DNA from 2 places in the Priestia sp. YIM B13491 genome. Region 2 is predicted to be linked to the other one. Evidence: riboswitches for the same ligand, from Rfam matches in the RefSeq annotation. Region 2 holds a riboswitch; the other holds the start of a gene.
What was found. A riboswitch is a leader RNA that binds a small molecule or an ion and turns the genes downstream of it on or off. The one in region 2 is predicted to bind S-adenosylmethionine.

Region 1 (4,167 bases), on a different contig from region 2:
ACGCTTGAAATTAGCTTTGAATTTAGCAGCAAGCTCAGTTGCTTTTTGATTATAAGCTGTTGCATCGTTCCATGCTTTAGAAGGCTGAAGCACTTCATCAGGAACTCCCGGAACATGAGTTGGAATCGATAAACCAAAAATAGCGTCTGTTACTGTTTCGGTATTAGCTAGTTCTCCTTCAAGGGCTGCTTGAACCATAGCTCGAGTGTAACTTAACTTCATTCGTTCTCCCACGCCGTATTCACCGCCGGTCCATCCAGTATTTACAAGGTAGACATTTACATTATGTTCATCGATTTTCTTTCCTAGCATTTCTGCATAAGTTGTTGGAGCAAGAGGTAAGAAAGGCTCACCAAAGCATGTAGAGAAAGTAGCCTGTGGCGATGTTACGCCGCGCTCTGTTCCAGCTAACTTACTAGTGTATCCGCTCAGAAAATGGTACATCGCTTGTTCTTTTGTAAGCTTGCTGATTGGAGGCAAGACGCCGAAAGCATCGGCAGTTAAAAAGACAATAGCTGTAGGGTGCCCAGCAACGCTTGGTAATACTGTATTATCAATAGAGTCAATTGAATAAGCGGCACGAGTATTCTCTGTTAAACTATTATCATTGTAATCTGCTACTTTCGTATTTTGATTTAACACTACATTTTCCAGTACGGCGCCGAAGCGAATTGCATTGAAAATTTGCGGTTCTTTTTCTTCGGAAAGCTGAATGCACTTCGCGTAGCATCCTCCTTCAATATTAAATACACCAGAGCTTGACCAACCGTGCTCGTCATCTCCGATTAAACGACGGTTTGCATCAGCAGAAAGCGTTGTTTTACCCGTTCCAGATAAACCAAAGAATAATGCAACGTCACCTTCTTCTCCTACGTTAGCAGAACAGTGCATGGATAGAATATTGTTTTGAGGAAGCAAGAAGTTCATCACTGAGAAAATAGATTTTTTCATTTCACCAGCGTATTCAGTTCCTCCAATTAGCACAATACGTCGCTCTAACGAAAGAATAATGAAGGTTTCAGAGTTCGTCCCGTCTGTTTCAGGATCAGCTTTGAACGTTGGAGCTGCTACAATTGTAAACGGCTTCACATCATCATTTGTTTTTTGTTCGGCTGAAGGGCGAATGAATAACTGCTGAGCGAATAGGTTGTGCCATGCAAATTCATTAACTACTTGAATTGGTAACTGATACTTTTTATCAGCTCCAGCATATCCATTAAAAACAAAAAGTTCATCCTGCTTCTTTAAGTGAGTTAAGACTTTTTTGTATAGCGCATCGAATCGCTGAGCAGAAATTGGCTGATTGACAGGTCCCCATTCAACCGTTTTTGAAGACACAGCATCGCTTACAATAAATTTATCTAAAGGAGAGCGACCTGTATATTTTCCGGTTTCGACTGACACAGCACCTGTAGAAGTCAGCGTTCCTTCGCGTCGAGCTAGAATTTTTTCAACAAGTTGTGGAACAGATAATTGGTGTTTTGTTGTTTTTAATTGAAGCAAACCATTTAATTCGATAGACATATCAACAGTACTCATGTGCACTACCTTCCTTTTTTAGCTATTATTTATTCATTAATGTTTGAAATTTATAATTAGTATAACACATTTATTTAATTATTCTATACTATTTAACTAAAAATGTTTGCGTATTATAAAAAAATGTACGTTATACCTATTTCAGACACATGTATATGTGCTAGGAGCGAAAAAAGTGAAGCTGTTTTAAGTGAAAGCCTCATTTTGATCTGTCTTATTAACTAAACTTAGTGATGATTCTTAATAAGGTGTACTATTTCGTAATTTGAGTATGTTACATTAAAACAGATTCAAACATAAAGAGATGATTTCCATTTGAATGTTGTTGACAGTGAAGCGCTTTTTCATGTATTATATGTCCTTGAACGGATACTCTCTTATCCCGAGCTGGTGGAGGGACAGGCCCTATGAAACCCAGCAACCATCGTCATTTTTTTGTGTAGACGATAAGGTGCTAACCTGATGCAAGGGCACAACCTTGATCGATAAGAGTGAAAGGCTTATGTAGAATTTGATACCTTTCCTCGATACAAGGAAAGGTTTTTTTATATTTTTTAACGTGTAATGAAAATAAGGGAATGAGTACCGTATCACAATGTATCGTATTTATAAGGAGGAAAACTGATGTCAACACAACGTCGTCTGTTCACGTCAGAATCTGTTACAGAGGGACATCCCGATAAAATTTGTGACCAAATTTCTGACTCAATTCTTGATGCTATCCTAGCAAAGGATCCAAATGCTCGTGTTGCTTGTGAAACAAGCGTAACAACTGGTTTAGTTTTAGTAAGTGGTGAAATTACAACTTCTACTTACGTGGATATTCCTAAAACAGTTCGTGAAACAATTAAAGGAATTGGCTATACTCGTGCAAAATACGGTTTTGATGCTGAAACTTGTGCAGTATTAACATCTATCGACGAGCAGTCAGCTGATATCGCTGCTGGTGTAGACCAAGCGTTAGAAGCACGTGAAGGTCAAATGTCAGATGAAGAAATCGAAGCAATCGGAGCTGGAGACCAAGGGTTAATGTTTGGTTATGCATGTAACGAAACAAAAGAATTAATGCCTCTTCCAATTTCATTAGCTCATAAACTTGCTCGCCGTCTAACAGAAGTACGTAAAGAAGAAATTCTTCCTTACCTTCGCCCGGATGGTAAAACACAAGTAACAGTTGAATATGATGAAAACAACAAACCTGTTCGCATCGATACAATTGTTATTTCAACTCAGCATCACCCAGAAGTAACGTTAGAGCAAATTCAACGTAACTTAAAAGAATATGTTATTAATCCAGTTGTTCCAAACGAGTTAATTGATGAAAATACAAAGTATTTCATTAACCCAACAGGACGTTTCGTAATCGGCGGTCCTCAAGGAGATGCTGGTTTAACTGGTCGTAAAATTATCGTTGATACTTACGGCGGATATGCTCGTCACGGCGGCGGTGCATTCTCTGGTAAGGACGCAACAAAAGTAGACCGTTCAGCAGCTTATGCAGCTCGTTATGTTGCGAAAAACATTGTAGCAGCTGATCTTGCTGATAAATGTGAAGTACAACTAGCATATGCAATTGGTGTTGCACAACCAGTATCTATTTCAATTGATACATTCGGTACAGGAAAAGTTTCTGAAGAAGTACTAGTAGACGTAGTACGCAAAAACTTTGACCTACGTCCAGCAGGCATCATTAAAATGCTTGATTTACGTCGCCCAATTTATAAGCAAACAGCAGCTTACGGCCACTTTGGTCGTACGGATGTGGAGCTTCCTTGGGAGTTCACAGACAAAGCGGAAGCATTAAAAACTCAAGCTTTAGCTAAATAATAAAAAAATCTCCGTGAAAACGGAGATTTTTTTTATGCCCATTGAATACCTGCAGCAGATTTTTCTACGACACCTTCATATTCTGAAAGCAAATGCTGAAAAATGGCGTCCCATGATTGAGTAAGAGCGTATTGCCTCGCTGCATGGCCAAAGTGAAGCCGCTGATGCAAATCATCGAGTAAATCTGTAATAGCCGAACTGAATTCTTCTAAGGAGTGAGGTTTGCAAAGGTAGCCGTTTCGCCCGTGCTGAACCATCTGTTTAACTCCTCCTGCATTTGCTGCCACTACAGGAGTTCCAGAAGCAAGAGACTCCAGTACAACATTTCCGAAGGTTTCTGTTTCTGAAGGAAAAACAAACAAATCAGATGATGAATAGATATGAGCAAGTTGCTTACCTTCAAGGAAGCCTGTAAATGTCATATGCTCAGATGCTTGCTGCTGCATTTGTTCTTTTAAAGGGCCGTCTCCTACAATAACCCAGTGAATTTGATGCCGGATATGATCCGGTAGAGATCGTGCGATTTTTATTAAAAAATCAGCGTTCTTTTCTTTAGCTAATCTTCCTACATACGTTAAAATGTAGGGCTTTTTAATATTATATTTAATACGAATATCAAAGCGGTCATAGTGGGGATGAAATAATTTATGATTTACTCCTCGCGACCAAATAGCTACGTTGTGAAACCCTTGTTCTTCTAGCTGCTGTTTGGTCACTTCAGAGGGAGCGAATATTTTTTGTACAGGTTTATAAAACCATTTCATATATTTTTGCAGTGGTATACGCATTTTTTCAAGTTCA
Region 2 (4,167 bases):
ATGTAAGCGGATAATACGAATGGTTTGAATAGGCTGCTTTTCCAAAAATAAGGTTATAGTAGACAAATAGTTAAAAAAGAGAAACAATAGAAGGCGTATTGCTAATTAAAGAAAGGATGTACATGATGACAGAAACAGTGCTACAAGTAGATCATGTCAGTAAAGTAATTGGGAAGAAAACCATTTTGCATGATGTATCCTTATCGGTTGAGCGCGGTGAGATTTTCGGGTTGCTTGGTCCGAACGGTTCTGGAAAGACAACGCTAATTCGTACCGTCGTAGGACTCATTAAAGAAACAGAGGGAACGATTACCGTTAACGGCTTTCCTTTAAAGGAACAGTTTACATCAGCTATGAAATCAATTGGCGCGATTATTGAGAACCCTGAGTTTTATGATTATCTGACGGGCTATCAAAATTTAAAACACTTTGCGAATATGCATGAAGGGATCACATCAGAACGCTTGGATGAAGTGATTGCTTTAGTAAAGCTTGAAAACAGCATTCATGCAAAAGTGAAGACGTATTCTCTTGGGATGAGACAGCGTTTAGGAGTAGCTCAAGCTATTTTACATAAGCCTGCATTGCTTTTACTAGACGAGCCAACCAATGGTCTAGATCCAGCGGGAATGAGAGAATTTCGTACATATTTACAAACGCTTTGCAGGGAAGAAGGAATTTCAATTTTAATCGCGAGCCACTTATTAAAAGAAGTAGAAGCATTATGTGATCGCGTTGGCATTATTCAAAACGGTGAGTTAAAAGCCGTTCAAGATTTATCTCCAAATCGTCAAGATCAAGGAATGTACGTAGAATTTGAAGTGTCTGATGCGCAAAAAGCAGCGGATCTTTTATCACAACAATTTGAAGTAACGGTGAGATCACATAGTATCCACGTGGCGATTGTAAAAGAGCAAATTCCAGCTGTGAATAAAAAATTAGTGGACAGCGATATTTTAGTCTACCAAATTACCCCTGTGTATGAGACGCTTGAAGATTCGTTTATGTCCGTTACGGAAGGAGAGCACCATGCTTAAGCTAATTCAAAATGAACACATGAAATGGTTTCACAAAAGAAGTACAAAAATCACGTTTATTACAATCGGCATTTTAACTCTTTGTATGGCTCTTTTAATGAAGAAAGTAGCAAACAGTGCAGGAACAGAAGACAATATTTTGAACTTCCTGTCATTTAGTTCAGGTATGCTGATTCTCGTTCAATTTTTCGCGCTTGCTGTTGGAGGGTCAATGGTTGCAAAAGAGTTTGAAGCAGGTACCATTAAACTTCTTTTAATTCGCCCTGCTAGACGTTCAACGATTTTAGCATCCAAGTACCTAACTCTCGTTTTAATTAGCTTATATTATTTACTGAGCTATTTGCTTTTTTCATTTGTATGGGGAGCATTGTTCTTTGGCTTTACCAGTCTAGAAGGAGATGCACAGCTGCTTAAAAACATTACGCTTACGTATGACAGTGCGTATATGGAAACGTTTATGATGATGACGTTCGCATTCATGCTGTCGTCTTTATTTAGAAACAGCGCGCTTGCTTCCAGTCTAGCTATTGTCGTAAGTATCGGCGCGAAAGCTGTAACAGGACTGGTATCAGAGCTAGGTTTATGGTGGGGGAAATTTTTATTATTTGCCAACACGAACTTTGTGCAGTATATGGACGGAATGAAGCCGCTGTTTGACGGCATGACGATTCCATTTTCCATTTTCATCTTAGTTGCCCATTTTGTCTTCTTTATGGGCATAGCTTGGGCAGCGTTTTTAAAACGAGACGTAGCTAATTGATGTGAGAATTTTCGCACTATATATTTTTCTAAAATAGCATTTGACAATTAAATAAAAAGAGATTACAGTAGTGAAAGACTATTTTTAAAACAACTATAAACTTCTTATCAAGAGAGACGGAGGGACTGGCCCTATGATGTCTCGGCAACTGGCTGTACGCAGTGCGGTGCCAAATCCAGCAGACGATGTTTCGTTTGGAAGATGAGAAGGGTAATCTTATGATACAAATAAGAGACCTCTTCTTATCAATAAGAAGAGGTCTTTTTTTATTACGTAAACAAGAGGTGTTAAGAATGGAACAACAAAAAGGAAACGGCTGGGCGCTGTTACCGCTGGGCGTCTTTTTAGTCCTGTTTGTCGGATCAGGAATTATAACGGGAGATTTTTATAAGCTTCCTGTATTAGTAGCCATTATTATTGCAGCCATTGTGGCCCTGGCTATGAATCGTAAAGATTCACTTAATGTAAAAGTGGAGCGTTTTGCTAAAGGAGCAGGGCATCCTGATATCATTATTATGGTGCTTATTTTTATTTTAGCAGGTGCTTTTTCTCAAGTTGCTAAAGGCATGGGAGCTGTTGATTCAACGGTAAACTTAGCTCTGTCTGTGCTTCCGCAAAGCTTAGTGGTAGTCGGAATCTTTGTTATTGGCGCATTCATTTCAATTTCGATGGGAACGTCAATGGGAACAATCGCTGCGCTAGGGCCTATCGCTGTAGGAATCAGTGAGCAAGCGCATGTATCCATTACATTAGCAGTTGCTGCCGTTGTTGGTGGTGCAATGTTTGGAGATAATTTATCCGTAATCTCTGATACGACCATTGCAGCAGTTCGTACGCAAAAAACAAATATGTCAGATAAATTAAAAGTAAACTTTTTTATTGTCCTTCCTGCAGCGATTGTTACGGTAATTTTATTGCTTGTAATGACGCTAGGCAATACGTCATCAGTAGAAATTAAAGATTTTAGCTGGTTTAAAATCTTGCCTTATGTCGGCGTACTGGTTGCTGCCATATTTGGTGCAAACGTATTAAGTATTTTAACCGGAGGAATTGTGCTAGCCGGCGTGATTGGATTAGCTGATGGAAGCTACACGCTTTCTTCTCTTGCTAAAACTGTGACAGAAGGTATTGGCGGAATGTCAGAGTTAATTATTTTATCTCTGCTAATCGGCGGAATGGTTGAGCTTATTCGCTATAACGGCGGTATTCAGTTCTTATTGAATTTATTAACACGACGTATTCAAACAAAAAAAGGCGGCGAATTCAGCATCGCTGGACTAGTAAGTTTAACTAATTTAGCGACGGCTAATAACACGATTTCAATTATTACAGCAGGTCCGTTAGCAAAAGAAATCTCTGATAAATATTCAATTGATAATCGTAAATCAGCCAGTCTGCTTGACTTGTTTTCATGCAGCGTTCAAGGGCTTATCCCTTACGGCGCACAAATGCTTCTCGCAGCAGGATTTGCTAAAGTTTCACCGATTGAGATTATTCCATTTACATTCTACCCAATGTTAACAGCGGTTTGCGGGGTCATTGCAATTGTAATTGGATTTCCTCGTTTAAATAAAAAGTCAAAGTCATCTAAAGAAGCTGCGTAATATCAAACCCTTAAAAAGAATGTTCTTTTTAAGGGTTTTTTACTGTTTAAAAAAATCAGTCGGCTTTTCATCATCTAACTCCTTCCAAAGCGTCTCGTTCTGTTTAAGTGCATAAGCCGCTCCTCCAATTTCAATCCCGCATAATAAAATGAATAATAAAATACCCATGAAATGACCTCCTTACGTAAATGAATAAAAACACGATGGTAACGGGTTTAGCTTCTTGCTGTTTCACTTTATAATGAGAATAAAGTATGAAACGCGTTTCAGCGCAAGAGAAAAAGGTGAAAACATGACAAATATCCGAGATATCGCAAAAAAAGCTGGTGTATCTGTTTCGACTGTATCCCGGGTGCTAAATCATCATCCGTATGTAAAAGAAGAAAAACGCCGGCTGGTAGAGCAGGTTATTCACGAACTTAATTATGAACAAAACATTAATGCCGTTCACTTATCAAAAGGGAAAACAAATATGATTGCCGTCGTCTTGCCTTTTATTAATCATCCGTATTTTAGTCTGCTTTTAGAAGGAGTGGCATCTCAAGCGTTAGAAAAGCAGTATCAGCTTGTTATTTGTCAGACGAACTATGATGTGAAAAAAGAAGAAGAAGCGCTTCATATGCTAAAAACAAAGCAAGTTGATGGAGTGATTATTTGTTCTAGAGCAAGCAGCTGGAGCACGATTGAATATTATCAGCAGTACGGACCGATAGCCGTGTGCGAAAACGTACAGAATCGTTCTATTCGCTCCGTATACGTTGATCAT

Region 1: another riboswitch for S-adenosylmethionine. It lies ahead of metK (methionine adenosyltransferase); the one in region 2 lies ahead of ACFX4E_RS16835 (Na+/H+ antiporter NhaC family protein).

Annotation. Positions count from the first base shown of each region.
Region 1 covers NZ_JBHZOR010000001.1:36,707-40,873, forward strand. Annotated here, with positions in the region: gene pckA (phosphoenolpyruvate carboxykinase (ATP)) at 1-1,539, opposite strand, end outside; SAM riboswitch class I at 1,914-2,031, shown strand; gene metK (methionine adenosyltransferase) at 2,164-3,366, shown strand; gene ACFX4E_RS00205 (glycosyltransferase family 4 protein) at 3,399-4,167, opposite strand, start outside.
Region 2 covers NZ_JBHZOR010000004.1:363,551-367,717, forward strand. Annotated here, with positions in the region: gene ACFX4E_RS16825 (ABC transporter ATP-binding protein) at 126-1,037, shown strand; gene ACFX4E_RS16830 (ABC transporter permease) at 1,030-1,797, shown strand; SAM riboswitch class I at 1,899-2,005, shown strand; gene ACFX4E_RS16835 (Na+/H+ antiporter NhaC family protein) at 2,091-3,401, shown strand; gene ACFX4E_RS16840 (hypothetical protein) at 3,441-3,569, opposite strand; gene ACFX4E_RS16845 (LacI family DNA-binding transcriptional regulator) at 3,694-4,167, shown strand, end outside.